Regions from separate parts of the Neobacillus sp. B24 genome, predicted to be linked through region 2. Evidence: riboswitches for the same ligand, from Rfam matches in the RefSeq annotation. Region 2 holds a riboswitch; each other region holds the start of a gene.
The links. A riboswitch is a leader RNA that binds a small molecule or an ion and turns the genes downstream of it on or off. The one in region 2 is predicted to bind lysine.

Region 1 (10,512 bases), 1.1 Mb from region 2:
TTGGCGCAGCTCCGAGGTATTATCGGTAATCGCGACCTTAAACGGATACATCGTCACGTTGCCGCCGGGAGCACCGCCGCCAAATTCACCGCCGGCACCGCCGTCCTCGCTCGGGAATTGGGAAACAGATTCAATCGTCCCCTTCCATTCGCGGTCCTTATAGACTTTTGGCCGGATAATCACGGGCTGTCCATGTTGAATTTTAACAGCATCAAATTCACTCATCGTTCCGATTACTTTATATGGCTGGCTCGAAATAATATGGATGACAGGTTCCGTCGAGCCGGCTTCGGTTTTGGCAACGTTTGGTTCAACCTTCACGATGATGCCATCCATTTTGCTTACAACGGTCATGTCTTTTTTCTGGGCGTTCAACTCTTTAATCTGATCTTCAGCAGAGGCAATTTCAGACTTTGTACTTTCATACTGCATCTCCAGCTGAATTTTTTCGTTTGCCAGCCCATTTACAGATTCTTGGGTCACAGGCACCTCCTCGGTACTCACCGCAATGGAAGTCTGGGATGACAATTTCTTTTTCGCCTCATTAAGCCGTTTCGTTACATCGGTGATTTGACTTTGTTCCGTTTTGGCTCTGCTAGCAAGCAAATCCTTGCCACGAACTGCTTTAGTTAACTCGCTGTCTATTTTTGCAGAATCGTAAACAAGCAGCGCATCACCGGCTTTGACTGCTTGGTTCTCTGCCACCTTTATTTCTTTAATCGTACCTTTTTCAGGCTCGATAAAAATCTTTTGCTCGCTTTCCGGGACAATCTTTCCGGTAACCAGAATCGATTGCGCCAGTTCACGCTCGCTCGCTTTTTGAACGGTAATGGGCGGTGCTGCTGTTTCTCCACCAGCCATTTTCGCTTCACCCCTGGTTAAAAAATAAGCGGCTGTTCCCCCAATTCCTAGTAAAATAACAATTGACACAATCCAAATCCACATTTTTCTTTTTTTCACAATGTACCCCCGTCTAGTAAAATAGTTTTCTCTTATAATAACTATAAGTCATTTGGATAATATTTCAATATTTAATTCAATTTGGAATAACTGGAAACATGTTAAAATAGTATCCATTATTACTGACGGGTTTTTAACTGTTTTTGGTTCAAATTACATGAAGAACAGGGTGCAGCCCATTTTGAGCTGCACCCTGTTTCATAAAAAACTTATAAAATTTGATTCAAAAACCTCTGTGTCCGCTTATGCTGTGGATTACTAAAGATTTCCTCCGGACGTCCCTCTTCGATAATATGGCCGTCGGCGAGCATCACAATGCGGCTGGCCACTTCCCTGGCAAAGCCCATCTCGTGCGTTACAATGACCATCGTCATGCCTTCACGGGCCAAATCCTTCATGACCTGAAGGACCTCACCAACTAGCTCGGGGTCCAATGCAGATGTCGGTTCGTCGAACAGCATTACCTTTGGCTGCATCGCTAGGGCCCTGGCAATCGCCACCCGCTGTTTTTGGCCCCCAGATAATTGGTCAGGGTAAAAATGTGCCTTATCGTGCAGCCCGACTTTTTTTAGCAATTCCATGGCATAGGAGGTGGCATTATCACGCGTCACCTTTTTCACATGGACGGGAGCTTCGATAATATTCTCCAAGACTGTCATGTGGGGGAACAGGTTAAAATGCTGAAACACCATGCCCACTTTTTCTCTCATCTTATTTAGATTCGTTTTCGCAGGATTAATAGGTTCATCCCCAATCGTAATCACACCGGCCTCAGCAGTTTCTAAATAGTTTAAACAACGGAGCAGCGTGCTCTTGCCTGAACCGCTCGCGCCGATCATGACGACAACTTCACTGTCTCTTACTTCTAAATCGATATTTTTTAAAACTTGAAGCTGGCCAAAGGATTTTGACAAGTTTTCCACTTTAATCATGCAAGCGCAGCTCCCTTCGGTTTACTGACATCATACTTTTTCTCCAGGCGGTTGAAGAACCAGGTGAAGATTAACACGATAATCAAATAATAAAGTCCGACAACGAAATAGGTTTCAAACGGCATATAGTTTTCCCCTTGAACGGTTAGAGCAGTATTATATAGGTCGGTTACCGCAATATAGGCAACAAGGGAAGAATCCTTCAAGCTGATGATGAATTGGTTCCCGAGCGGTGGAATCGCCCGTTTTAATGCCTGAGGAAAAATAACTCTTCGCATCGCCAGCGGATAGCTCATCCCCAGCGATCTAGCCGCTTCCATTTGCCCGCGGTCAATCGATTGAACCGCCCCGCGGAATATCTCCGCAATATAAGCTCCAGTATGGATGCTCAAGGCGAGGGCACCGGCGGTAAAGCTGTTAAGGGTGAGGAAGTTGGCAATCCCGTAATACAGAAACATAATTTGCACAATTAACGGGGTTCCCCGGATAATGCCAATATAGATGTCGGCCACCCGATTAAGAATTTTAACGGAAGAAATTTTAAACCCTGCAAAGATGATGCCAATGATCATCGCAAATAGAAGGGAAATAATGGTGATGGAAATTGTCATCCAAGAGGCTTGCAAGAATGCAAGGCCATGTTCACTTAAGATTCCGACGATATTTTGGATAAAATCCATGCTTGTCCTTGCCTCCTTAAGGAATAACGCAAGCCCGAGCATACGAGCTCACATTATATAGTTGTCTGCTTATAGTAGAACCTTATTGCTGCTCCATGATGTTTCGGTTGAAGTACTTTTTGCTGATTTTTTCGTAAGTGCCATCCTTGAGCATATCGTCAATCGCCTTGTTAATTTTATCGGCAAGCTCTTTGTTTCCTTCTGCAACGCCGACACTGACACGATCTTCGTTTAACAGGTCGCCAACCTCTTTAATCTTCAAACCTTTTTCATTAAGTGCGTTTAAGCCGACAATTTTATCGGTAATAACCGCATCGAGGCGACCTAGTTCCAAGTCTTGAAGTGCGTTAACATCTGTTGGGTAGCCTTTCACGTTATCCGATAATTCCTCAGCCATGTCCTTCCAAGTGCTGGCCTGGATTACCCCGACTGTTTTCCCCTTTAAATCTTCTTTAGCAGTAATGTCAGTGTTGTCAGCTGCTATAAAAATCTGCGCCCCAGACAAATAATATGGATTGGTAAAGTCAATCTGCTTGTCGCGCTCAGGAGTTGCGGTCATTGAGCCGATAATGGCATCGTATTTTTTCGCTTTTAATCCTTGAATGATCGTTTCCCATTGATTTGTTACCGGTTTTGCTTCCAAGCCGATGCGTTTGGCGATTTCTGTGCCAATTTCCACGTCAAAGCCTGTTAATTTTCCATCCTTTTTAAAATTCAATGGCGGATATTGGCCTGTCATTGCGAACGAAAGCTCACCCTCTTTGATGAGGTGAAGGTCTTCTCCTTTGGCTTGTCCTGTTTTTGGGCCTTCCTCTGTGCCGCATGCCGATAACATCAACATGAGGGCCGATACTCCGGTAATCAATAGTTTTTTCATGATGCTTTTCCCCCTTAGTAAAATAAAAAGGCACCGTCCATGGTTATGACGGTGCCTGACACCCTCATCCTAAGCTTTGAATAAAGATAGTTCTCCACAATTCGCGAAAATTGTGACAGTTCTGCCCCTTTCGAGTGCAGCCCCAGCTATCCGAAAACAGTGATTCCGGATGCTTCGGCGATTAATCCTTTTTCCTATTTTCATAGATTTCACTGAATCTCGAATAGGATACTCTTATTAATCGCGACCTCTACCCCATCTCAAATGCTTGAAAAGATGAGGATTTAATATTCTGTTTTTATTGACAAAATTCAGTATATAGTAATATTTATTCATCTGCAAGTATAAATTATCTGGATTTTTTATCCTATTAAAAATAGCTTGACGACTATTTATGAATTGGTATAAATTTTTTTACAATAGCAATCTATTATAAAAAGGGGTCTTATTAATGCTGCAGTGCCGCGAGGACGTATTGGCGTTCACCAATCAACTAGTGAATATAGAAAGTATAGTAAATACAACTGGTGAAAAGAAAATCGCCGATTCTTTATACAAACTTATTTCGTCATTTCCTTATTTTACCGAAAATCAGTCCCATCTCCTAATGCCGCAAACGATCCAAGATGAACATGAACGATACAATGTTTTAGCATTCGTAAAGGGCACGAAAGGGACTAGCAATCGTACCGTTATCCTAATGGGGCACATGGACACGGTTGGTATTGATGATTTTACTCAATTGAAACAACATGCCTGCTATCCAGATCAATTGATGGAGGCGCTAAAAAACGAGGAACTGCCTGCTTCGGCGAAGGAACATCTTGAGTCAGGGGACTGGATGTTCGGCAGAGGCGTGCTCGATATGAAGAGTGGAGTCGCCAGTAACCTATATCTAGTAAAATACTACTCTGAGCATCCAGAACAATTGGATGGGAATATCGTCTTATTAGCTGAATGTGATGAGGAGGACAGCTCTCACGGAGTTCTGTCGGCGTTAAAGGTGTTGAAAAACTGGAAGCAGGAGCATGGCTTTGACTATGTTGCGGCAATTAATGCAGACTTCGTCTCACCGCGCCATCAGGGTGATGAAAATCGCTATATTTATATGGGAACGGTCGGGAAGCTGCTGCCATCGTTTTTTATTACGGGTGCCGAAACCCATGTAGGCTCTGCTTTTGAAGGGCTAGATCCGAATTTTATAGCCGCTGAGTTAACTAAGCAAATTGACTATAATCCTGAGCTTTGTAACGAGGCCTTTGGTGAACTGACGGTTCCTCCTGTTTCCTTAAAGCAAACGGATTTGAAACCGTCTTACACCGTACAAACAGCATTGTCTGCTTATGTTTATTATAACTTTTTCATTCATTCCTGGTCGCCGAAGGACGTGCTGGAAAAACTGAAGGAACAGGCCAATATTGCCTTCGAAAAAGCCTTGAAGACGTTTGATGAACGCTTTAAGCAGTACAGCAGTATGAGCGGAGAACCATATGTTGAACATCCTTGGTGTCCGAGAGTGTACAGCTATGAAGAGATGGAAGAAATGCTGGTTGGGGAGCATGGTGATGCCTTTGTTTCTCATATGAACCAATTTAAAGAAGCGCTGTTACAGGATAAAGAACTGGATACACGAATGTTTGCTGCACGGGTAGTGGAAGAAGCGTGGAAGTGGATGAAGGATAAAAATCCTGCTATTATCGTATTTTATTCATCCTTGTACTCACCGCGGATTGAATTGTCAGGCAAGAACGACAAGGAACAAGCGCTGCTTGATGCATTAAATCAAGCGGTGGAAACAGTACAGCCATTGTACCCGCACCCAATTGTAACCCGGAATTTCTTCCCGTATATTTCGGACATGAGCTTTGTGGCCTTAAGCGATGATGAAGAGGGGATTCAGGCTGTTTCGAAAAATAATCCGGGCTGGGGGACAAAGCATTACGTCGAGTACCAGGACATCCGGGAATTGAATGTGCCGGTAATTAATATTGGCCCATATGGGGTAGACGCCCACAAAAAACTCGAACGAATGGAAATGACCTATTCGCTTGAAATCGTGCCAAACTTGACCAATACCGTTATACGGCAGCTGCTGGGATAATGAAGAGGTGCCGATTACCGGGTCAATTAGGACGGTTCCTGATTTGAATCATTGTATTAGGAAATTATTAGATAAAATATATACAATAGTAACTCTTGAGGACAAAACGGGTTGAAAAACTAGTGAAAGTGTCCTCAATAAGAGGTCTTGAGGACAAAGCAGGTTGAAAAACTAGTGAAAGTGTCCTCAATAAAGGGTCTTGAGGACAAAACAGGGTGAAAAACTAGTGGAAGTGTCCACAATAAGGGTTCTTGAGGACAAAGCAGGGTGAAAAACTAGTGGAAGTGTCCTCAATAAGGGTTCTTGAGGACAAAGCAGGTTAAAAAATCAGCAAAACTGTCCTCAATAGGGGGCGGTGCCTGTTCCGGTGACACCACCAACTTTTGAAACATCAAACTTATCCGTAAGTAACGAGGTGTTCTCTTCCGAGGACACCTATTTTTAATTAACATAAAGATATACAATGATCACAATGGGAGTCTTGGGGGACGAGGTAGTCATGGAATCACAAATACTAGCGTGGTTTGAAACTAGTGGCAGTTATGCAGTGTGGTTAAGTATTATTATTAATGTGATGATTAGCGTCCTGGGGCTGGTCCCGAGTGTCTTTGTCACAGCAGCGAATATTACCTTTTTCGGGTTTGCGCAAGGATTGGCTGTTTCTATTCTAGGGGAGGCCTTGGGTGCCGTCATCAGCTTTTATTTATACCGCAAAGGCATTAACAAAGTGAAAACAAAAATTAGTAACAAATACTTGGATAGACTCCAGCATACTAAAGGACCCCAAGCATTTTTTCTAATTATCGCATTAAGAATCTTTCCATTCATCCCTTCGGGGGTAGTGACCCTAGTGAGTGCCGGCAGTCGAGTCGGCATCTTGAATTTTTCCATCGCCAGCACGCTTGGAAAAATCCCAGCCCTGTTTATCGAGGCTTACTCCGTTAAACAAGTGCTAGAATGGAGTCTTCAAGGGAAAATCATCATGGCGTTAGCTGCGATTTTTACAATAGGTTTCCTTTTGAAAAGAAAATAGGGTGTCCCACGGGGCACCCTATTCTTAATTCTCTTATTTAAAAATTAACACTTTACCAACTGTGCCATCAGCACTTTCACCAACGACACGGAATTTTAATCCGAAGGTTGGTACGTTACGTCCAGCATCGACCATACCAGCATTGCTGTAGTTGGCCTTGTCATCGAATAACGGATTACGTTGGGTAAAGTTATCTGTCATTGTAAATTGACCTGGATAATTCAAGAACATTTTTTCTGTTTTAGCCAGACCGAATGCAGCATCATGAAGCTGGTAACGGGTTGACCCGACGGTCTTGTCACTCCAGGAAACCGTATGCTGGTCCGCATCGACGACACCTAAGAAACCGTCACCAGGGTGAACGCCTGTCCAGTTGTTATCATAGGTTTCATCAACATACCATACTACTAAACCAGGATTATAGGACATTATGCTAGCACCGCGGGCGATGTTCTTCAAGCCTTCATCGACACCGTTATGAGATCTCCATTCTAGTAAGTAGTAATGTGTAGAGAAGAATGTACCTTTATCCTTTGAGAATCCATTAAACGTAAATGATGAATCACCCTCGGCATCATCAGAAAGAACAGTCTCACCATTTGCAGTAATCTTAATATCATCGACATATAAACCGCGTTGTGCTACATATGGATCTGTCCAGTATTCAAATTTTAGTTCGATGTTTTTGCCTGCATAGGCACTTAAATCAAATGTTGCCGCTGTCCAACCATTAGATGTACCTGTAATACCATGACCTGGGTTTTGCTCATTTGGATTAGCATCTGTTGTGATATTACCTTCAATTGCCACCCAAGTGTCAGAACCTGCTTCCTTTACTTGGACAGAAGCGTAATCCCATTCCTCTTCAATATCATACCAGGCATTAAAGGTCAGTTGAGCGTTTGTTGCTTTTGTCAGGTCTACAGAGGTAACCATAGTGTTTGTCATTTCATTACCGCTGCCGCTGTAATACTCATATTGTCCGCTTGTTGGTGTATTTACTTTATTCTCTTTATCAGGCAAATTGACACGTACAGCATCGTTATTAGTGCCTTTTGTTACCCCTTCATCAAGAAGAAGAGTAGTACCTGCTTTAGTAATTTCATCTGCATTGAGGGTTGTCCCGCTTAACCAGTTTCCGCCATGCAAGTTTTGAAGCATTTCTTTTGCATATGGGCTGAAACCAGTCGGCTCAGTTCCGCCAATTTTTCCTGCCCAGCTGCCGCTCGCCATAATGGACCAGTAGGCAATTGCTTCACCTGTACCAGTGTATTGAGTATCATATTCATCTGGAAGTCCTAAGTCATGTCCAAATTCGTGAGCAAACACGCCGGCCGCCCCGTCTTCAGGTTCAATTGTATAATCCCATGCACCCAAAACACCGCCCCATCGAGGACTGTCAGATGTTGCGCCCGGTACAGCTACTGGTCCGGTTGATAGTTTCGAACGGTGTGACCAAATCGCATCACCGCCAAGGGAGCCGCCGCCAGCCTCTTCACCAACACCTGCGTGAATCACCATTAAATGGTCAATTAGGCCGTCTGGTTCGTTATAGACTCCGTCACCATCGTAGTCATCACGATCCCATACATCATACTTACTTAAGTCGATAGTTGGATCTTTAGCTGCCTTTTTGAGGGCTTCATATACAAGTGTTCTGGCAGCGGCATCGTTTCCATCCGGAGCCGGAACATTCTCTCCATAATATTTAGCAGGATGATCCGCTGTGTACCAGCCGGCAACAGTTCCATCAACGGTATAGCTGCCGCCTGATTGCTGCTCATAATATTGCTTCATAGAAACAAGTTTTTCGCCGTTTGGCCCTTCATAGCCATTTTCTCCAAAAATCATATTTTGGAAATGGTCATGTGTGTAGTCTTCATACCACATGTCCGTTTCTTCTTTGGTAATAGAACTTTTCTCGTAATCTGGGAAATCAATGGCTAAAACAAGGACTTTATCTTCGCGGACCTCACCTTTATAAGCTTCTTTGTCAACTGGGTCGACTGTGTTTTTCTTGGCTTGGCCCAGTTTATTCCCGTTTCCATTTTTAAGGCCGTTTGATTTTGACTGTGTACCCTCTTTTAAAGTACCAAGGCTGGCAGGCAGCTTGTCCTTTGTCTTGGAAAGTTTACTCTTGCCTTTTAGATAATTTTTTAAAGCTTTTTCTGCCTCTGCAGGGCTTGCATTCTTCGCCAATTTCCCTTCGCGCTTCAGCATTTCTATTAATCTCTCATCATTGGCAATGGCCAAATCAACCGGCGCCCCGTTTACGGAAAGTTTGGCCGTTGCAGGACTACTTGCTTTCCCAGTAGGTGTAGCTGCAGCCACGTTTACTAGTCCTAGGCCTAAAGTAAGCGCTAGTGCTGTGGAAAGGATTTTCTTCTTTTTCATCTGTCTCCCCCTCAAATTAAAAAAATGCGTTTCTACTGATTGCTGCCCGCTAATAAAATATGTATTTTTAGGCTTTATACCTCCCTAATTCCCATCAAGAGGAAATCTATTAAAATTTAGCAACCCTAAAGAAGTAGAATATAGTACAATAGTAAAATTATTATGAATATTTGTAAATATTTTAATTATTTCCTGACAAAAATAGTTAAAACGTCCTATGAATTTTCAAATCTCAACAGTGGTAAATAACAATATATTCCAATACCATAAGAAAATTGTCCTTTTTTTAACAATAGTCTCTTTTTCCTGTAGTAAACTTTGGTAATATATTCTTTATTACATAAACTATGGAGTACAAAGGTTCCGTAGTTCCTTTTCCTTAAGGAGGCATTCTGTGTGAAAAAGCAAGAAAAACCATTGGATAAGCGGTTTAAAATTGCCCACCGCGAAGCGTTGATTGGCGTTGGGCTTGTCATCATCAATTTCATTATCTGGTACGGGTTTGCCTATGGCCTCGGTTCCGCCAAGGTCGAAGATTATACCTACATATTTGGCTTGCCGGCCTGGTTCTTTTATAGCTGCATTCTTGGGTCAATTGTTATGATCATACTCGTTATCCTGACTGTGAAATTTCTCTTCAACGACGTTCCTTTTGAAGAGGCAGAGGAGGGCACGGAATGAATTGGGCCGTGATTACACCACTATTGATTTTCTTATTGATTATTTTTGCGGTCGGCATTTGGTCGAACAAATTTGTGCTAAAGTCTAATTCATTTTTGGAAGAGTACTTTCTCGGTGAGCGGCAGATGGGCGGTTTTATCCTAGCGATGACGATGGTGGCCACCTATGGCAGCGCCTCGAGTTTTATCGGCGGACCTGGCGTCGCCTATACCCAAGGTCTTGGCTGGGTGCTCCTGGCGATGGCCCAGCTGGCAACGGGCTATTTTGTCTTAATGGTGCTAGGAAAGAAATTTGCGATTGTCTCTCGGCAATATAAGGCCATTACCCTGATTGACTTCCTGAAGGAGCGCTATCAAAGCAAGACCGTCGTCATCCTTTCGGCGGCAAGCATCATCATATTTCTATTTTCGTCGATGACTGCCCAGTGGATTGGCGGTGCCCGTTTAGTCGAATCCTTAACCGGCCTGCCATATACCGTGGCACTGCTGATTTTTGCTTTTTCCGTATTGGTATTTGTGATTGTCGGCGGCTTCAGGGCAGTGGCGTTGACCGATACTGTTCAGGGTGTAGTCATGTTTTTAGGGACACTGATTCTTTTGATCGCGACCATCAAGGCCGGAGGGGGTATTCCAAAAATCATTGGTGACTTAGCTGCGGAAAACCCCAACTTAATTACGCCGTTTGGTGCACAGCACACCTTAACCCCTGCGTACGTATCCTCGTTTTGGATATTAGTCGGAGTAGGGGTTGTCGGGCTGCCGCAGATTACGGTTCGCGCCATGTCTTACAAAAATTCTCAGGCAATGCATACCGCAATCATTATCGGGACGATTGTTGTCGGGTTTATTATGCTT
Region 2 (10,512 bases):
GGAAATTGATTTTTTAAATAAAATCCTTCCTGATGAGATTGAATATGCAAAACAGGAACAAGATGAAAAAAGGGCCTATCAATTAAATGAGGTATATGAACTTCTCTTTTAAATTGACAAAAGATGGCCGGGAAATCCGCCATCTTTTTTAGGAAATCTTCAATTTTTTCAAAAATTATTTCCAAGGCAAGCGCACAGTGCGACAAATGATGATTAAAATAAACAGAATTTTCCTACAACAAACGACATATTCGTTGCAAAAATTACAAAAAGCCAATTAATTTTCACTAATACATCCCAAATGTGCAAAAAACGCTGCCTTCATTATTTTCCAAAATACGATTTCCCTATCCTAATGAATATTCCTCTTCTTAAATCTGCCTCCGCGAACTTCGGCAATATCCGCAACTGCCAAAAAGGCATTTTGATCATATTCGGTAACAATTTCCTTTAACTTTGCTTCCTCCAGACGATTGATAACACAGAAGATCACTTTTTTATCATCCCCAGAAAAAGCCCCTTCACCGTTTATATACGTAACCCCGCGTCCAAGCCGATTCAAAATGGCCTCCCCTACTTCTATAGCGTAGTCACTAATAATCCAAACCGACTTCGATTCATCAAGACCTGTAATCGTAATATCAATTGTTTTGTAGGCAACAAAATAGGCAATTAGTGAATACATAGCCCGGTCCCAAGAGAAGACAAAACCGGCACTTCCCAAAATAAAAAGATTAAAAAACATGATAATTTCTCCAACTGAAAACGGGAGTTTCTTATTAAAGAGAATCGCTAGAATCTCAGTTCCATCCAAGGACCCACCGTAACGAATCACAATTCCGACACCGATGCCGAGGACAAATCCCCCAAAAATAGTGGCTAGGAGAATATCCTGTGTAAAAGCAGGTACCGGGTGGAGTAATGTGGTGGTGATGGAAAGAACAATAATTCCATAAAGTGTGGATAATGCAAAAGTTTTTCCGATTTGTTTATAACCAATGAAGAAGAATGGGATGTTTAAGATGAATAGAAAAATTCCGAGTTTTAATCCGGTGAGATATGAAAGGATTATCGATATTCCAGTTATTCCGCCGTCAATAACATTATTCGGTACGAGGAAAATTTCAAGACCCACCCCCATCAGGAGTGCTCCAAATGTAATTAAAAGAATTCGTTGTAAAATCTTAGTCTTTGTCAATTTTCGATGTTGTGTCTTTTCCATAACTGCAGCAACTGTTTCACGTTGTTCATTAAGATTAATTTCCTGAAAACCTGCCATTATCCTGCCCCTTTCATTTGGCCTTATCTATAGAATAACGAAGAGTACCCTTTTTTGTATATTTATTTGACTTTATTAACAAAAAAAACTGCCTATACAAGGCAGTTTCGATGTATTAGCTTGGATCAACCTCATCATATGAAAGAGTAACGACCCTTGTGTACTCGCCGTTCGCAATTTCCGTATCAGATGCACGTTGCTCCAACTCTTCCTGGTCATCCATCCCTGGAGCAAGAGATGGTCCGTTGTTCTTTTTTTCATTTTTCTTAGACACCCTATTCACTCCTTTCCCATCCTATTTTCTCAACAATGGGGGATTTGTATGCAGGAGTTTATCTATAAACAATAAAAAGAAGCTGCCTTCTTTTGAGAAGCAGCCCCTTAATGCTTTAACATCTTAGGAGACCCAACCATGACACCAGCCTGAATTTCATTAATTATTTCCAATTAGTCATCTTTCGAGCTAATGGGGAACTTTGAAATATTAGACGATGTGTGTTTGTTCCGTTGAAGGAATTAATTCACATATTAAATGGAATTCAAATTCCTAAAAAGAAACATATTTATCGGTCTAGTACCGATGGAAACTCTCTATTCCTTCAGTTGTTTTGGTTTCTTGGCAATAAAAGCTTTGAATTAAGAAGGTGATAACTAAATATCACTTATTGACTTGATATTTCAGAATCATGCAAATGCTTACCAGTTATCTTATTAGTTTTTTAGCCGAATAAGATCCTTTTAAATTAACTCTTTTAGTTTACCCGAGTCGCATTTAAAAGGTTGGTTAAGGATTTACTCTTGTTCCAAAGTTTTCATCGCTCCACCTTTGCAAATGAGTATGGAATAACCTAACTATTCGTTCACAAACGGAACGAACACGTATGGTTGAGCCTCCTAAGATGTTATTTACTGTTTTCTTTTTACATCTATAGTATAGCACTGAAAATTAAGAATAAACGGAATATTTGTGTCGTATTTGTGAACATTTTGAAAAACGAGGCCTTCCCGTAAAGGGAAAGCCTCGTTTTTTAGTCTTTAACCGGGTTATCAAAATTATCTTTTACTTTAATTTGGTTCTGTTCTACTTTTTCGTTGACCCTCCGTCTATTTTCATCAAATTTCTCATTGTATGGCAAGGTAACCACTCTGCCATCCTTTAATTCAAATTTGTATTGATAATAACTGGTGGTGCCCTGATGGTTTCGATAAACAATATGAACAGTCTTCATTTCTTCCCACTTAAACTCATCTTCTTTAAGGCTGGTTAATTGATTATAGTGGATTCCATCATCGTCTACATAGTAGTAATTGGTTAGACTTAAAAAAAAGACAGGAAGACTGATAAGAATCAGAAGTCCAATAATCCATTTAAAGGCAGATCCATCCCACCTTTGCCTAAAAATTAGATATAATGTTAACAATACAGCTATGTATAACATTCCACCCATAAAGGCTATATAAGCTGAGAACGGTGTGGCAAAGAACCATTGTGAACGGGAATAATAAACCATGCTTTGATAGGATGCCACTATGACAAATGGGACAAATGCACTGCTTATGTACAAAATAATCGTATAAGCCACCAATTTTACAGAATTTTCCTCACTGAATTCCCTTCTCTTTAGTGCTAACAAAAATCTTACCCCCTGTTTTATGTCTAATGCATCTTTCATTTTACCTTAAATTAACAGTATTTACCTCAAGAAAATTCAAAAATATCTAAAAAAAGAAAAACCAATCTATGAAAAAGATTGGCCTAAATGGCTATTTAGTTCCAGGCGCCGGATGATCTACACCCTTAACATGATGGTTGTGTCCATCATCCTCTGAGGTGTAAAAGTCGTAATAATGTACATGCATGCCATTTCCTACCGGAATTGCTGGTCCTGAATAGGCGCGGTAATGGTGGGTATGCCCATTCTCGAATAGGACAAATCCTTCCGTATAGTGAATATGGCCCCCGTCCTGAGTCGGAATCGGTGGTGATGTAACATCCAAACACTGATGAACGTGACCGGAACTCATGCCGGTATAATCAACAGAGCCATGGTTATGGTGAGGAACAAATCCTGGGACAAAATCATCTTTGCTGATTTTAATCAATCCAATCACCTCACGTACGTTTATATAAAAACTATATGCACGAAATGAAAGACCTTTCTTCTTTTTCAGTTATTTCCATCTATTTCATCCTCCCCTAAATACATAACCAATATAATTGTTGACATACTAGGTCTGTAAGACCATTTTTCCTGAAAGAAGGTAACATAGATGACAGTTGGAACACAGGTTAAGCAAACAATTGCTGGCTTAAAATCTGTTCCATTTAAAACATTTAAGGAGGCCTGGCATGACGGTAGCTTCTAATGTAAAACAATGCTTATCAACAATAAAAAGCATAGAAAACCAACTAGCTGCACTAGCGTTAAATTCTATAGAAACAGAGGCGCAATCTGTATTTCATGAGGCCGCGGATGCTATTGGAAATGTAAAAAAGGATCTTCAGTATCGTGTATTAGAACTTGAACGTTTAGAACCGCAATACAAGGGCTCATAACCTGAGGTGATAATATGGAAAGTTTTTGGGAAGTTATCTATCGCTCATTTATTTTTATTGTTGTCTTATTTCTGACCACAAAGCTTATTGGTAAAAAACAAATTTCGCAGCTTTCCTTTTTTGAATACGTGTCTGGTATCACAATAGGAAGCATAGCCGGCGAAGCTATTACTGGATTGGAAAAAAACTATTTACAGGGAGCTCTAGCCATTATACTCTTTGGATTGGTTACAATCTTGGTTGACATTTTCTCGTTAAAGAGCAAGTTTTTTCGAGATGCTATTGAAGGAAAAGGAACGGTAATTATTAAGGACGGAAAAATATTGGAGGATAATTTAAAAAAGGAACGGTATACGATTGATGAATTATCGGCTTTACTTCGGCAGCAAAATATTTTCAAAGTTGCGGATGTAGAGTTTGCCATTTTGGAGCCACGCGGCAATGTTACAGCTTTGTTGAAGAAAGAAAACCGCCCTTTGACTCCAAAAGACTTGCAAATGAAAATGCCAAATGAAAAAGAACCCCAGACAGTCATTATGGACGGAAGTATTATTGAAGAAGGATTGCGTGCTTCTGGTAAGGGAAGAGGATGGCTTTATACGGAATTGGAAAAGATGAATGCCACACTTGATAACGTATTTATGGCCCAGGTGGATTCCTATGGTGAGCTAACCATTGACTTGTACGATGATAAAATTCAGGTTCCTGCACCACAGCAAAGACCGCTATTGATGGCAACTTTGAAGAAAACACAGGCCGATTTAGAAATCTTTTCACTTTCCACGGATTGCGAGAAATCAAAGGCGATGTATAGGAAGAATGCTGCGATATTAGAGGAAATAATTGAAAAACTTTCCCCTTACTTAAATGGCTAATCATCTGAAAGCTACAGAAAAAATCCTCACCATCATTCTGGTAAGGATTTTTATTATTGATTATGCACTAACTTTCTTGTTTCTTGGCAGTGAGTTTTTATTGGTTATATAACTATGAAGGATCATCCCGCCCATAACTAATAGAATACCTGCCCAGGATACCGGGTCCGGTAATGCTGCTTTTAACAGCCATACCTCTCCTAGAAGTGCGAACAAAACTTCCATGGATTGAGTTGCTTCCACTGCTGCAAGCTTCTGCATATTCCCCCGAACAAGGTCGGTCGCTTGAAAAAATAAGACAGTCGCAATCACCCCTGAGGAAATTGCGACCAATCCTGATTGAAAGGCTTGATCCATGCTTGGTGTTCTCTTTGTCAGTAATCCGTAACAAGCTAACACCAGCCAAAAAGGCATACTGGCCAAAGTCATACCTAGAACCCGTTGAAAAACATCCAATCGCCCCCCGCAAAGGTCCATCATTTTTCGATTCCCCAGCGGGTAGGCAAAAGAAGCAATTACTACCGGTACGATTCCCAGGATAATCGCCAGCTTTGAAAGATTACCTGTTTGCTGAATCTGCATTAAAATTATTCCGAGCAGAATAATCAAAGACATGCCCAATCCTTTATATGGAATTTTCCCTCGTTTGGATATCTGTCCTGCTTTAGTCGTTACGGTTTCGTAAAAGAGCGGTGACAATAACGCACCAGAAATAATCGTAATTTGCCAGGTTGCGGCGATCAGCCAGCCTGGAGCATAAGCAGCCGAAAAACAAAGCGGGGCATAAAATAGGCCGAATCCAATGAAACTCCATAACACCCAATGTCCGGGATATTTTTTCATCTCTTTAAAAAGGGGTAATAGGTTTTTTCTCGCCAATACAATCACCAGCAGAAAAGGAATCATGAAAACATACCGTAACGTCGCACTCCAGATCCAACTTCCCCCTGCTAAATCCATGGACCTGTTCAAGATAAACGTAAATGCAAAAAAGAAGGCAGCAAAGATGCCCAAGATGATTGGCCTCATAATAATAGTCCTCTCATTCTCTAATTTTGTGCTTCACTTCTAGATTTCTTTTATTTACGAGGGCGACCATAAACGAACAGATAAACAAGATTGTTGCCGTCATAAATGTCGTTTGCACCCCAAATTGTTCGGTTATCCATCCCATGACAAGCGATGATATGCCAAAGGCTGCAAAAATTAGCGTTCCTCTCGCGGAGTAAACCTTAGCAAGCAGCCCGTCTCTTGCACTTTTTTGGAAAATCGTTGTTTCAGCAACATCCCGGGCCATTTGAGGCAAACCAAATAAAAATGACAGGAGCAGAGCCAGCCAAGGAATCGTTGTGATTCCGAATACAAAGGTAATCCCGATTAAACAAAAAGTTGACCATAGAATTGTTTTTCCTAGATTTTGTTCCAAGTGTTTTGAGAGACGATAAATGACAAAGCCGCCAAAAAGCATCCCTCCGAAAAACGCTCCATTAATAAACCCCCACCAATTTTCCTGTTTATTTAATGCTTCGGAAACATAAACAAACAATATCGCGGCAATCCAAACCCCGTTGGCAAATGTCTCAAGTATGTTCATATAACTAATTGTCCGGAGCTGCCTTGAGTTCCAAATCAGTCTCCAGCCCTCAATTAATAGTTCTGTTTGTGTTTGATTTCCACTGCTGCGTGATTGAGTAGTTGGCGGGGAGATTAGGATCATCAAAACAGTTGAAATCATGTACAGGAAAAAGGTAAGCCAAAGAATTCTTCCATAGCCGGCAGCCACCAAAAAAATACTTCCAATTGGCCAGGCAATCAACTGAATCACCTGGTCTGAAATCGATAATAAACTGTTGGTTTTTACTAGTATACTCTCCTTTACCAAACCGGGAACAAGCGCATTCCGTGCAGGGGTCGCCCAGCCATCCAAAAATGAAACCAGAGCGATGAGTAAATAGAGAAAAAATAACCCACTGGCTTCGAGAGTAACAACAAAAACACATAAAATCAGCAACAGAATTGTCTTCCCACATTGTGAAAAGACTAAAATCGACTTCAGACGGTACTTATTGATGATCAACGGGGCCAACAATCCGCTAACCAATCCCGAGAATGTGTTTATAAAAGGAACAAGGGCCATATAGGTAACAGAGCCAGTTGCATCAAAAATCATTTTTATCAAACAAACGATATATAATATATCTCCCAGATTGGCAAACATTTGTCCTACCCAAAGAAACCGGAACGATTTCTGTTTTCCGATAAAATTGGACATAATACCACCCTCACTTTTATTTAGTTTTTTATATTACTAAAAGTAAGGGGATTTTACATTGGACTGCCTCCATGGAATTTTTTCGATATCCTAAAGTATAACAGATTTCTGAATTGTTTGTTAATATTGAATTAGCTAAAAAAATTACCCTAGTGTGGGATTATTTTTTTAGAATATTATTGAGGACTTGGGCGATGAAATAACCCCATTACCTCAATCGTTTCGGTAATATTAACGAAAGCGGACGGATCCACTTCTTTGATTAGGTTTTTAACATCATTTAATTCGTATCTTGAAATGACTGTTATTAAAATATTACGATTCATATTCGAATAACCGCCGACACCATCCATGACCGTTAATCCACGGTACAAATTATTCAGTAAATGTTCTCTCATTTCCTGTCCTTTATCGGTAATTATCATTATGGTTAACTTCGTGTGGTCCGTATAGATCGCATCCACTACTTTACCAGTGACATAAATCGATACTAATGTATATAGAGCTGAATCCCAATTAAATATAAACCCGCTTATCACAATGACAACACCATTCATTCCTGACAGTAAATCACCGATAGGGAAGTCCTTACTCCTAGAAACAATCATCCCAATAATATCAAATCCACCAGTAGAACCTGAGCAGCGGAAAACGATCCCAACTCCGAGACCAGTTAATGCTCCTCCAAATATCGATGATAAAATCATGTCATTTGCTACGGGGAAAACCGGCACTATGTAAAGACCGAAGGAAATAATAATAACTGAAAAAATGGAGTTCATAATAAACTTTTTCCCAAGCATTTTATAACCAATTATTAATAAAGGGAGATTCAACAGAAAATTTGCCAATCCCGTATTTATTGGGGTAATTAATCCAATTAGCATCGAAATCCCACTTAGTCCACTGCTCAATACCTCATGTGGAATAAGAAAAAGGTTGAAACCGACTACTACAATGAGGGAGCCGATGATTAATCCAATAAGCCGCAACGCTTTCTCCTCCTGCCCGCCTGTAAAGCATTTCTTTTAAAAAATAATACCGATTCTCATTGATGATGTAAACTAGATAGTTTATTACAATAATAATCAATTATCTGCAAATTTTTCCATTGACTTTTCTACAATAACATTTATACTTTAGTAATGTATTAATTTAATAAAACAATCCTCATCAAACCGATGAGGTAGAGGTCGCGGTTTTTATAAGTAAAGCGGACGAGATGCAGAGACATCTTCGACTCCGTTTGAAAGGAAAAACTGCCGAAGTATGCTTTGGTCTCTGAAAAGGCATGCTGGGGCTGTTTCCGAACAGGAACAGAACTGTCATGTTTGGACTTACCATTCAAACATGTTGAGCTATCTTTCGGAAGGTATGATGTTGGGTATTAATCATGCCATCGAAGCTTCTCGATGGCATTTTTTATTCCAAACTCCTTCCAAATAATTCAAAAAGGAGTCAAAACGATGCAAACTGCTAGAGCATTAAAGGAAAACGTATATTCAGAAGATCTCACACCACAACAAAATAACAATGAATTAAGACGCAGCTTAAAATCTCGTCACTTAACGATGATTTCACTTGGCGGTACAATCGGAACCGGACTATTTTTGGCGAGTGGCGGTGCCATTCATACCGCTGGACCAGGTGGAGCGATTCTTTCCTATATGATTATTGGTGTCATGGTATACTTCTTAATGCAAGGTTTAGCGGAAATGGGCACTTATATGCCGGTAGCCGGCAGTTTTAGTACCTACGCTACTAAATTTGTCGACCCTAGCCTTGGATTTGCGTTAGGCTGGAATTATTGGTATAACTGGGCAATTACAATTGCTGCTGAACTTTCTGCCGTAACGATGATTATGAAATTTTGGTTTCCAGATTCTCCATCTTTATTATGGAGCAGTATCTTTTTAGCTATTATGTTTTTACTCAATTATCTTTCTGTAAAAGGTTTTGGCGAAGCGGAATATTGGTTTTCATTCATTAAGGTAATCACTGTTATTGTTTTTATTATTGCCGGTACCTTAATGATTTTTGGAATCATAGGTGACGAAGCAGTTGGATTTAAAAACTTTACGATAGGTGATGCCCCGTTCCACGGCGGCTTTATGACAATGTTAGGTATATTTATGGCAGCAGGATTTTCCTTCCAGGGAACTGAATTATTGGGGGTTGCTGCAGGGGAAACGGAAGATCCGAAAAAAGCCATTCCACGTGCTGTAAAGACTGTTTTCTGGCGTATTCTTTTGTTTTATATTTTAGCCATCGTGGTTATTAGTCTGTTAATTCCCTATACGAATGAAAACTTGGCCAACGGAGATGTGACACTAAGTCCATTTACGCTTGTTTTTCAAAAAGCAGGCATCGCTTTTGCAGCATCTGTCATGAATGCCGTAATTTTGACAGCTGTATTATCTGCCGGTAACTCTGGTATGTACGCTTCAACTAGAATGCTTTGGGATTTGGCACGCGCGGGCAAGGCACCAAAGTTTCTCGCTAAATTAAATAAGCGCGGCGTGCCGGTAAACGCCTTATTTGCCACATCATTGGTAGGCACACTTGCTTTTCTTGCTTCCTTATTTGGTGATGGAACTGTTTATGTCTGGCTCTTAAATGCATCAGGAATGTCCGGTTTTATCGCTTGGCTAGGAATTGCGGTTTGCCATTACCGTTTCCGCAGGGCCTATGTGGCACAAGGCAGGGATTTAAATAAATTACCTTACAGATCAAAACTTTTCCCATTTGGACCTCTCTTTGCTTTTGCAGTCTGTGCATTCGTTGTGTTAGGTCAAAATTATTCAGCATTTATGGGGGATCAAATTGATTGGAACGGAGTTCTCGTCTCCTATATCGGCTTGCCATTGTTCTTCATCGTCTGGCTTGGATATAAATTTACGAAGAAAACGAAGCTAATTCCATTAAAAGACTGTGATTTAAATAATTAATCATGATGAACAGCATGCAGAATATGCATGCTCAGGCTGTCGAGAAAAACTCTCGACGGCATTTTTTTGTATTATTTCTTTAACAATTCACCGCGTTAATTTGATATTTCATTATTAATAAACCCACTATTCGATGTGTCTGTTGATTTGCGCTCCACAAGAAAGACTTCGGCAGCATAAACACCGCACAACTATAAGCGGAGATTTTCCGGTTAAACTAAAGAATATAGCTCATTTCGTGGAATTTAAGCGGAGGTTTTCCGCCTAAGCTAAGAAAAATTGCTCATTTTCACGTTTTTCCGGTTAATAACCGGAATCCTTCCGCCTATTCAAGCTATTTTCAGTGCTAATTTCTAATTAAGAGGAATTTCTCCGCTTACTTATCAAACTCGCTTTAGCGTCTGATGAGCTCGAACAACAAAATAGTCCTTTTTATAAAATAAACAAGTGAGTTGGCTCTTCTAACCGCGGCTTGCCCAACACGAAAAAGATTACGATAAACTTATAAAGACCGGAAAAGGTGTGTTGCAATTCCTTAGGTTGATTATGTCCTGGCGGAAATCACCAGACCCATAGCAGGG
Region 3 (10,512 bases), 630 kb from region 2:
CATGCTCCGGTTCCTCTTCGCTTTCCTCCAGTAACCCATTATATTGCAGAATCGCGCTGATTTCCCTCGCGGTTTCATCGCCCGAGCTGATTACACTTACCTTTTCACCCATTACATTTTTGATAAGCGGTTCAAGTAACGGATAATGGGTGCAGCCAAGAATAAGTGTATCCATATTTTGATTCAAGAGCGGCGTCAGTGCTTCCTGGACAATTTTTTCTGCGATGGGTCCGTCGTATTCACCACTTTCAACCAGCGGTACAAACTTGGGACAGGCCTGGCTTGTTACGAAAAGTCGGCTGTTCAAAGATTTTAATGCCTTTTCATACGCGCCGCTTTTCACAGTTCCAATCGTTCCAATTATTCCAACCCGGTAGTTTTTCGTCCGCTTGATGGCAGCACGCGCACCCGGATTTATAACACCAAGTACTGGGATATTTAATTCTTTGCGAATCTCATCCAAAGCGGCCGCAGTTGCCGTGTTACAGGCAATGACTAGCATCTTGATATGTTTTTTTAGTAAAAAGTTGGTCAATTCCCATGTGAACCTTCTAACCTCACCAGTCGTTCTAGGACCATAGGGACAGCGTGCGGTATCGCCCAAATAGATTATTTTCTCGTTTGGAAGCTGCCTCATAACCTCTTTGGCGACTGTTAAACCGCCAACACCGGAATCGATCACTCCAATTGCTTGTTTCAAAAGCCTCTCGCCTCTTTTTTTGCTAATCGGAATTTATTTCCTAAATTCCGACGCATAAATTCAACTACGCGCGCATGAACCGTCCTAACGGACTTGTCAATCGGCGAGTTTTCATTTAGCGCATTTCTTGATGCAATTTCATTAAGTTTTTTTGAAGAAGAAGAATTTCTTCTTCCGAGAAGTCTTTCAATACTTCTTCTAGGTAGACCTGACGTTTTTTAATTACTTCATCAATGATTCTTTCGCCTTCTGAAAGTAAATGGATGCGGACCACACGGCGGTCATTAGGGTCTTTTACCCGCTCAACGAGTAGATTTTTTTCCATTCGGTCAACAAGGTCAGTGGTTGTGCTGCATGCCAAGTACATTTTAGTCGACAGTTCCCCAATGGTCATATCCCCATCTTCGAACAGCCACTGCAAAGCAACAAATTGGGGCGGAGTAATCTTATAATTCGTAAGCATTTCTCTGCCTTTTTGCTTAATAATCCCGGAAATATAGCGTAAATCCTTTTCAATATTGGCAACAATATCCCCTTTAAGCTTTTGGGAATTTTCGAGTTTCATTTTCATACACTCCTAAAATATGCTTCTCCTCAGCCATTGTTTATCTATATAAATAAATATCTATATTGCTTAACTTGGATGCTTGTCCTTATTTTCTACTTTTTTCGTGAAAATTTCAAGCTGGAACTATTCAGACATTTTTTGTATGTAAAGTATGAACCGGCGTCCATTACGGATGCCGGTCATGTTTAAAGTTCTAGCTCTCCCATACGAAGGAGCTCTACAACTGCCTGTGAACGCCCCTTAACACCAAGCTTCTGCATGGCATTAGAAATATGATTTCGAACCGTTTTCTCGCTTATAAATAATTCGCTAGCGATCTCTTTTGTTGTTTTATCTTGAACCAACAGTTCGAATACTTCTCTTTCTCGTTTGGTGAGTAACGGCTTGTGAGTATATTCATTCTCCTTCAAGTATTGTAACCCTCCTTGCCTTCGCCAGTTATGCACCGGGGGTGGGTATATATTTAGTCACCATATCTTATGTGAAGGATGCATAGGTAGTGACTATATTTCCTTGAAGGTTTTATGATTTTTTAAAAGCAAAAGCCCCTTACTGAGCAGGAGCTTTTTGCTTTGCATAAATAATATATCGTTCAGGAGCATTTCCTACATAACGAAACGGATAACAGGTGGTTAAAATCAATTCTTCCTCCTGATTCTGCAGGGTTATAATGCTTGTATCATCGGATTTAACAATTTTCGTCTTGGTAATTTCGTAGGTGAATTGACCATTAGGCATTTGCATATTTAAGGCATCGCCAATCTTTAGTTCACCTAACTTCCTAAACACCGTATCCCGATGCCCAGATAACACAATCTGTCCTTTATCACCCGGAAAATAGGATCCTTTATAATGGCCGACACCCTTTTCCAAATCATCCGGGTCCGTCCCCTCAATGATGGCCAACTGTGCCTTTATTTTTGGAATTTCTAGAATGCCAACTTCTTCTCCCATTTCAGGCGGTGCGTCTGATTTACTTGCACTTTGCCCCGGGGGATTTTTTGAGCTGGCCTGAACTAATTTCTTGGCTGTTTCAAGAGATGCATTATTCTGGATTTTGACATTGATGATTTGCCAGACCCCAATACCAAGAAGTATCATACCAATAAAAATGATGAAAAGTGGTAATTTTGATTTCAACTTACGTACCTGCCTTTTTCATTAGCGAATTGTTTATTAATAGTATAACAAACAAAGAATGAAGAGCTATTAGCAAAATAAAAACCTTCCTCTCTATAAATAGAAAAGAAGGTTTTAAACTTTTCAATCAGTCGTTGTCGCTTCCGAAGAAGTTTCTGAAGGCTTGGATGGTTGTTTCACGGTTCAAGGCTGCGATAGAGGTAGTCAACGGAATACCTTTCGGGCAGGATTGAACACAGTTTTGCGAGTTACCACAGTTGGCAAGACCGCCTTCACCCATAATCGTTTCCAAACGCTCTGCTTTATTCATTGCCCCAGTTGGGTGAGCGTTGAATAAACGAACCTGCGATAATGGCTGTGGTCCGATAAAGTCAGATTTACTGTTGACATTCGGACACGCCTCTAGGCAGACACCACAAGTCATACATTTTGATAGCTCATATGCCCATTGACGCTTTTTCTCAGGCATCCGCGGCCCAGGGCCTAAGTCGTAGGTTCCGTCAATTGGAATCCAAGCTTTTACACGTTTCAACGCATCGAACATTCTGCTTCTGTCAACCTGAAGGTCACGGACAACCGGGAATGTTCTCATTGGTGCCAAACGGATTGGCTGCTCTAATTGGTCAACCAGCGCTGAGCAGGATTGACGAGGCTTGCCGTTAATAATCATTGAACAAGCGCCACACACTTCCTCAAGGCAGTTCATATCCCAGGTAATTGGAGTGGTAGCTTGTCCTTTCGTATTGACAGGATTTCTACGAATTTCCATTAAAGCCGAAATGACGTTCATATTCGGACGGTATGGAACTTCAAATTCCTCCTCATAAGGGGCAGAACTTTCGGTATCCTGACGTTGAATAATAAATTTCACTACTTTTTCAGCCATAATTGTCTTCTCCCCTTCCCTTAATGTTTTGTTGTATAATCGCGCTTCCGCGGTTTAATCAAGGAAACATCGATCTCTTCATAATGGAAAGCCGGAGCAGATGTTGCATCGACAAATTTAGCCATGGTTGTCTTCATGAATTCCTCATCATTCCGCTCTGGGAATTCAGGCTTATAATGAGCACCGCGGCTTTCATTACGATTGTAAGCACCAAGTGTAATAACACGCGCTAACTGCAGCATGTTCTGCAGTTGTCTTGTAAAGGCCGCACCCTGGTTGCTCCATTTAGATGTATCATTGATGTTAATATTTTGATAGCGTTCCAAAAGCTCTTGAATTTTTTCATCAGTTTTTAAAAGCTTGTCGTTGAAACGAACAACGGTCACGTTATCTGTCATCCATTCGCCAAGCTCTTTATGAAGAACATAAGCATTTTCAGTACCATTCAGAGACATGATACCGTTCCACTTTTCTTCCTGCTCTTTAACATGACGGTCAAAGACAGTAGGCGAAACAGCATCAGAACTCTTTTCAAGACCACTAATATAGCGAACTGCATTCGGTCCTGCCACCATACCGCCATAAACCGCAGAAAGAAGCGAGTTTGCTCCAAGACGGTTGGCACCGTGCTGTGAGTAATCACATTCCCCGGCAGCAAATAGTCCTGGAATATTTGTCATTTGGTCATAATCAACCCATAATCCGCCCATTGAATAGTGAACAGCAGGGAAGATTTTCATAGGAACTTTACGCGGGTCATCACCAACGAATTTTTCGTAAATTTCGATGATACCGCCAAGTTTTACATCCAGTTCATGTGGATCCTTGTGAGATAAATCAAGGAATACCATGTTTTCTCCGTTGACACCAAGCTTTTGATTGACGCAGACGTCGAAAATTTCACGTGTCGCAATATCCCGTGGGACAAGGTTTCCGTAAGCTGGATATTTTTCTTCTAGGAAGTACCATGGCTTACCATCTTTATAGGTCCAAACACGGCCGCCTTCACCGCGTGCCGATTCACTCATCAGGCGAAGTTTGTCATCTCCAGGAATAGCAGTTGGGTGAATTTGGATCATCTCTCCATTTGCATAGTAAGCCCCTTGTTGATAAACAATACTTGCAGCAGAACCTGTATTAATAACAGAGTTAGTAGATTTTCCAAAAATAATCCCAGGGCCACCAGTTGCCATGATGACAGCATCAGCAGCAAAGGATTTAATTTCCATTGTTTTTAAGTCTTGAGCGACAATTCCGCGGCATACGCCGTCATCATCCACAACGGCACCTAAGAATTCCCAGCCTTCATATTTGGTTACAAGGCCTTCTACTTCATGACGTCGAACTTGCTCATCCAATGCGTAAAGTAATTGCTGACCAGTTGTTGCACCTGCAAATGCTGTACGGTGATGCTGTGTACCTCCGAAACGGCGGAAGTCCAGCAATCCTTCAGGAGTACGGTTGAACATTACTCCCATCCGGTCAAATAGATTAATAATACCAGGTGCCGCATCACACATTGCTTTTACAGGAGGCTGATTGGCCAAGAAGTCTCCGCCATAAATCGTATCATCAAAGTGAATCCATGGGGAATCCCCTTCACCTTTAGTGTTTACTGCTCCATTAATACCGCCTTGGGCACAAACAGAGTGAGAGCGCTTAACCGGAACCAGCGAAAATAATTCAACAGGTGTTCCGTGTTCTGCAACTTTAATTGTTGCCATCAATCCAGCCAACCCGCCGCCGACGATGATCACCTTACCCTTACTCATTCTGACTCACTCCCTTAATCCAAATCCAATATTTCAACATATTTAGAGATTAATTTTTTTGCTAATAACAAATAATAAAATTTCTTCAAAATTTTATTATTTCTTAACGCATAAATTCAACTACGCCGCATGAACCGTCCTAACGGACTTGCCAATCGGCGAGTTTTCATTTAAACAAATGCTAATAAAGTCTGAATTCCTACAATCGATAGAAGAACGAAAACTGCCAATGTAACATATGTAGAAATGACTTGGGAACGTGGGGATTGCGTAATACCCCAGCTAACCATGAATGACCATAAACCATTCGCAAAATGGAAAATGGCAGAAAGAATTCCAACTAAATAGAATACGAACATAAATGGTGAAGATAAAATCTCCTCCATCATTTGGAAGTTAACTTCTGCTCCAAATGCCGCCGCTACGCGAGTTTGCCAAACATGCCAAGTAATAAAAATAAGAGTAATAACGCCTGAAATACGTTGCAGCAGGAACATCCAGTTTCTGAAGAATCCAAATCTGCTAACATTGTTTTTTGCTGTAAATGCGATATACAGCCCGTAGATTGCATGGAACAGGATCGGTAAATAAATTACCACCGTCTCAAGGACATAACGGAACGGAAGATTCCCCATAAAGTTAGCTGCTTTGTTGAAGGATTCCACACCATCTGTCGCAAAATGATTCACTGTTAAGTGCTGCAGAAGAAAGACACCGATTGGAATGACCCCAAGCAGCGAATGCAATCTCCGATTTAAAAATTCGCGATTCCCCGCCATTGATTTACCCCCTCATTAATTTTAAAAAATGCTGTTAGGTTTCAATATCCCCCAAAACCTAGCAACACTGTGACAATTATGTGACATGTCCATTTTACTCCCAACATCATAGAGCGTCAAGGAAACGGATACATAAAAACAAGACAAAAAATAAAATTTTTAAAATATATTGATATTATAATAGGGTTGTAAAATAAACTTTCTAAAAGGAAGAGTATCTTTATTTCCTTTTAAATTACCAACATTTTACTTAAAGATTTTTTATTCGAATAGGCAATGATAATTATGATGATAAAAAAGAGAAGATTTTGTAGAATAGTAATAAATCCCAATCTGTAATGTAAACGCTTTCCTTAGCAAAACCTGTGCTGAATTTTAAATTAAATTGTATATAATAGAATGATAGAAAGAGGGGAAACTTGTGAAAAATAGTTCAGTTGCAGAACAAAATATAAGTACTTTGGAGCCAAGAACCATCTCAATGTTTGGGTATGAATTAATCAGAGAGATTCTGCTGCCTGAGATTTTTGGAAAAGATACACCTGAAATTCTGTATTGGGCAGGGAAACGGCTCGCGCGAAAATACCCGTTAGAAAGCATGGACCAAATTATTGATTTTTTCGCCAAAGCTTCTTGGGGCGAACTAGAAATAAAAAAAGAAGCTAAAAATCAATTGGAATTGGAACTGATGAGTCCACTCATCGTCTCCCGGGTCAAATCAAAAGCCGAACACTACTTCCAGCTTGAAGCTGGCTTCCTTGCCCAACAAATCGAACACCAAAAAGAAGCCATCGCCGAAACCTTTGAGCATCCAATCAAAAAATCCAACAAAGTAATGTTTACCGTGAAATGGGATCGAAAAGATTCCATTTAAGAAAGAGGTGGTGTCAGGCTCTGTGCAAGTTCACATGGCGCCTGACACCAATTCCCATTTAACCCCTATTCTCTATCGAGTTCAAATGCCTTATGAAGGGCTTCAACTGCCTGAAGCATGTGTTTTTCTTCAACTACAGCTGAAACTTTGATTTCGGATGTGCTGACCATTTTAATTGGGATGTTGTTGGCCGCCAGGACTTCGAACATTTGCGCAGCTACACCTGGATTGGAAATCATTCCAGAACCGACAATGGAAACCTTCGCCAATTTGTTTTCGGCATCAAGCTGTTCATAGCCAAGCACGTTTTTATTGTCCTCTAACACATTCAAGGTTTCGAGCCAATCATCCGTATGGATGGAGAATGAAAGATTGGCTGTACCTGCCTCGGTTGTGCTTTGAATAATGATATCTACATTAATATGATTCCTGGCCAATGTTGTAAAAATTGTTGACAAGCTTGTTAAAGAATTAGTGAGTCCTAACACTGTTACTTTAGTAATTTCATCTTCAAACGCGACCCCGCGGACAACCAGATTTTGCTCCATTGTTACTTCCCCCTCAATTACTGTACCTTCGACTTTTTCCATACTTGAACGAACTTCAAGGCGGACATTATAGTTTTTCGCAAATTCTACTGCTCTTGGATGCAGCACCCCTGCACCAAGATTCGCCAGCTCGAGCATTTCATCATATGAAACTGAACGTAATTTTCGTGCTCCCTTTACATACCTTGGATCGGTTGTAAATACTCCGGTCACATCCGTGTAGATATCACATTTATCTGCTTGTAGGGCAGCAGCGAGCGCGACGGCAGTCGTATCTGACCCGCCGCGGCCAAGAGTCGTTATTTCACCGTCTTCACTTATTCCTTGGAAGCCTGCAACAATGACAACTTTCCCTGCCTCCAATTGACTCCTAACCGCTTCCGTATTAATGTTGGAAATTCGGGCGTTGCCATGAACTGGTTCGGTGACAATGCCTGCCTGCCAGCCAGTATAGGACACAGCCGGAATCCCTTTTGCGTTTAATGCCATTGATAGTAACGAAATTGTCACCTGCTCTCCAGTAGAAAGCAGCATGTCCATTTCCCGCTTATTTGGCTGTGGGGACAACTGTTTTGCCATGCTAACCAACTGATCTGTCGTTTTCCCCATTGCCGAAACAACCACTACTACCTGATTTCCCTTTACGATTTCTTCACGGACTCTTTCGGCAACATTTAAAATTCTTTCAATACTGCCAACCGATGTCCCGCCAAATTTCTGTACAATTAAGCCCATCTCTTCCCCTACTTTCAGTTATCCGTCTTAGCTATCTTTCCCTGTAAACATAAAAAAGCAATGAGAGAGTCTCTCATTGCTTAACTAAACACAAAAAATAAATTCCTGTGCAAACAATAAAAGATAGCTCTCCAAGACAGTAGTCTTGACAATCCGGTATTTATTCAATACAGGACCAGCAAAGAAAGCAATGAGTCTTTCCTCACTTCGGCGAACATTCCCTTTCAAAGTCTATCGTTGAAGCTCATCCTTCTCCAGACCTCTACTTATGAAGCTCGCACCTCTACCTTCACTTTAACACGTAAAAGTGGTAGAATATTAAATTTCTATTCATTATAGCATAGCCTGTTTTTTCTGACAATCACTGTGAATGCAGTTTTTTCAGTAGTTCTTCAGCAACAGGAAGCGGAAGTCCGATGGCACGCAGCTCTTCTAGTGTTGCTTCCTTCATCTTTTTGACAGAACCAAATTCCTTCAGCAACTGTTTCTTACGCTTTTCCCCAATTCCCTGGATATCATCAAGCATTGACTGAAAGGCAGTCTTTCCGCGGGTTTGCCGATGGAAGGTAATGGCGAATCGGTGCACTTCATCTTGAATCCGCTGCAGCAGGTAAAATTCCTGGCTGTTACGCGCCAATGGAACCATTTCCAACGGGTTGCCATACAGCAGCTGCGAGGTCCGGTGCTTCTCATCCTTGACTAGACCAGATAGCGGAATATCCAGGCCCAATTCATTTTCTAGGACATCGCGGACTGCCTCGACATGCCCTTTACCGCCGTCAATAATGATTAAATCTGGCAGCGGCAGATTCTCTTTTAACACACGTGAATACCTTCTTCTTGTCACTTCGCGCATAGATTCGTAATCATCAGGCCCTTTTACTGTTTTAATCTTATACTTTCGGTATTCCCGTTTATAAGGCCTTCCGTCGATAAACACAACCAAGGCCGAAACGGGGTCGGTTCCTTGAATATTGGAGTTATCAAATGCTTCAATCCGGTGCGGCGTATAAATACCAATGGCTTCGCCCAAATTCTCGACCGCTTTTATTGTTCGTTCCTCATCCTTTTCAATGAGTGAGAACTTTTCCTTTAAGGCAATTTTGGAATTTTTTATTGCCATTTTAACAAGATCTTTTTTCTGCCCGCGCTGCGGCTGGAGAATTTTCACTTCGAGAAGCTGCTCGGCCATATTTAAATCTACATCATCCTGAATCAGAATTTCCTTTGGTTTAAAATGATTGGATTGCTGATAAAACTGGCCAAGGAACGTCAAAATCTCTTCCTCAGGCTCATTGTAAATAGGAAACATGGAAACATCGCGTTCGATCAGCTTTCCCTGCCGGACGAAAAAGACTTGGACGCACATCCAGCCTTTATCAACGGCATAGCCGAACACATCGCGGTCGGTAAAATCGGTCATCGTGATTTTTTGTTTTTCCATAATCGTTTCAATATGAACGATTTTATCACGATATTCCTTAGCACGTTCAAAATCCAGTTCTTCGGCTGCTGCTGCCATTTTTTCCGTCAGCTCGTGTTTAATTTCTTTATAGCCGCCATTTAAAAAGCGGGAAATCTCATCCGTCATCTGCTTATACTGTTCCTCTTTCACCTCATTCACACAAGGCGCCAGGCATTGGCCCAAATGGTAATACAGACAGACCCTATCTGGCAAAGTCGAGCATTTGCGAAGCGGATAGATTCGATCAAGCAGCTTTTTCGTTTCGTTGGCTGCACTTACATTCGGATAGGGTCCAAAGTATTTCCCCTTGTCCTTTTTGACTTTTCTCGTGATGATTAACTTTGGATGCCGCTCAGCCGTTAGTTTTATAAACGGATAGGTTTTATCATCCTTCAGCATGACGTTATACTTTGGATCATATTTTTTGATGAGGTTTAATTCCAAAAGTAAGGCCTCAATATTTGATGAGGTAACAATATATTCAAAATCCTCGATTTCATTAACGAGTCTTAATGTTTTTCCATCGTGTGATCCAGTAAAGTAGGAACGAACGCGGTTCTTTAAAATTTTCGCTTTCCCGACATAGATAATCGTTCCCTGACGGTCTTTCATTAAGTAGCAGCCAGGCTGATCAGGCAGCAGTGTTAATTTTTGTTTGATTATTTCATTCATTCGGCTACTCCCCCTCCGTCCTTAGTTCTATCCTTAAATTTTATAGCATTCCTGCTCTTTAGGGAAGTAGGAGGTTATTGGGCATAAAAAAACCTCAGCTCAATGCTGAGGTCGTGTTTGAAAGCTTAAATGTGTTTTTGCAGCACGCCTGCTAATGCATCTTTTGGCTGGAAGCCGACAACTTTGTCAACGACTTCGCCGTTCTTGAACACTAACAGAGTAGGAATACTCATAACGCCAAAGTTTGCTGCTGTTTGTGGGTTTTCGTCCACATCAAGCTTGGTGATTTTTATTTTATCGCCCATTTCTGCGTCAAGTTCTTCCAAAACCGGTGCAATCATTTTACAAGGTCCGCACCATGGAGCCCAGAAAT

Region 1: it holds a riboswitch for lysine, as region 2 does, so the genes downstream of both, ACZ43M_RS23625 (ABC transporter substrate-binding protein) here and ACZ43M_RS17745 (amino acid permease) in region 2, are expected to answer to the same signal.
Region 3: it holds a riboswitch for lysine, as region 2 does, so the genes downstream of both, ACZ43M_RS21145 (aspartate kinase) here and ACZ43M_RS17745 (amino acid permease) in region 2, are expected to answer to the same signal.

Annotation. Positions count from the first base shown of each region.
Region 1 covers NZ_AP035777.1:4,744,733-4,755,244, reverse strand. Annotated here, with positions in the region: gene ACZ43M_RS23640 (efflux RND transporter periplasmic adaptor subunit) at 1-960, opposite strand, end outside; gene ACZ43M_RS23635 (amino acid ABC transporter ATP-binding protein) at 1,170-1,892, opposite strand; gene ACZ43M_RS23630 (amino acid ABC transporter permease) at 1,889-2,572, opposite strand; gene ACZ43M_RS23625 (ABC transporter substrate-binding protein) at 2,655-3,449, opposite strand; lysine riboswitch at 3,529-3,710, opposite strand; gene ACZ43M_RS23620 (M20/M25/M40 family metallo-hydrolase) at 3,901-5,550, shown strand; gene ACZ43M_RS23615 (TVP38/TMEM64 family protein) at 6,050-6,583, shown strand; gene ACZ43M_RS23610 (immune inhibitor A domain-containing protein) at 6,617-8,977, opposite strand; gene ACZ43M_RS23605 (YhdT family protein) at 9,374-9,658, shown strand; gene panF (sodium/pantothenate symporter) at 9,655-10,512, shown strand, end outside.
Region 2 covers NZ_AP035777.1:3,610,192-3,620,703, forward strand. Annotated here, with positions in the region: gene ACZ43M_RS17695 (sigma-G-dependent sporulation-specific acid-soluble spore protein CsgA) at 1-112, shown strand, start outside; gene ACZ43M_RS17700 (YitT family protein) at 353-1,222, opposite strand; gene ACZ43M_RS17705 (hypothetical protein) at 1,395-1,553, opposite strand; gene ACZ43M_RS17710 (hypothetical protein) at 2,308-2,913, opposite strand; gene ACZ43M_RS17715 (YmaF family protein) at 3,044-3,382, opposite strand; gene ACZ43M_RS17720 (DUF1657 domain-containing protein) at 3,630-3,836, shown strand; gene ACZ43M_RS17725 (DUF421 domain-containing protein) at 3,851-4,711, shown strand; gene ACZ43M_RS17730 (DMT family transporter) at 4,772-5,740, opposite strand; gene ACZ43M_RS17735 (MFS transporter) at 5,754-6,983, opposite strand; gene ACZ43M_RS17740 (YitT family protein) at 7,160-7,975, opposite strand; lysine riboswitch at 8,163-8,352, shown strand; gene ACZ43M_RS17745 (amino acid permease) at 8,450-9,931, shown strand.
Region 3 covers NZ_AP035777.1:4,243,217-4,253,728, forward strand. Annotated here, with positions in the region: gene racE (glutamate racemase) at 1-700, opposite strand, end outside; gene ACZ43M_RS21110 (MarR family winged helix-turn-helix transcriptional regulator) at 816-1,265, opposite strand; gene gerE (spore germination transcription factor GerE) at 1,454-1,678, opposite strand; gene ACZ43M_RS21120 (class D sortase) at 1,818-2,408, opposite strand; gene sdhB (succinate dehydrogenase iron-sulfur subunit) at 2,536-3,294, opposite strand; gene sdhA (succinate dehydrogenase flavoprotein subunit) at 3,315-5,066, opposite strand; gene ACZ43M_RS21135 (succinate dehydrogenase cytochrome b558 subunit) at 5,237-5,845, opposite strand; gene ACZ43M_RS21140 (YslB family protein) at 6,267-6,719, shown strand; gene ACZ43M_RS21145 (aspartate kinase) at 6,785-8,002, opposite strand; lysine riboswitch at 8,119-8,296, opposite strand; gene uvrC (excinuclease ABC subunit UvrC) at 8,364-10,139, opposite strand; gene trxA (thioredoxin) at 10,265-10,512, opposite strand, start outside.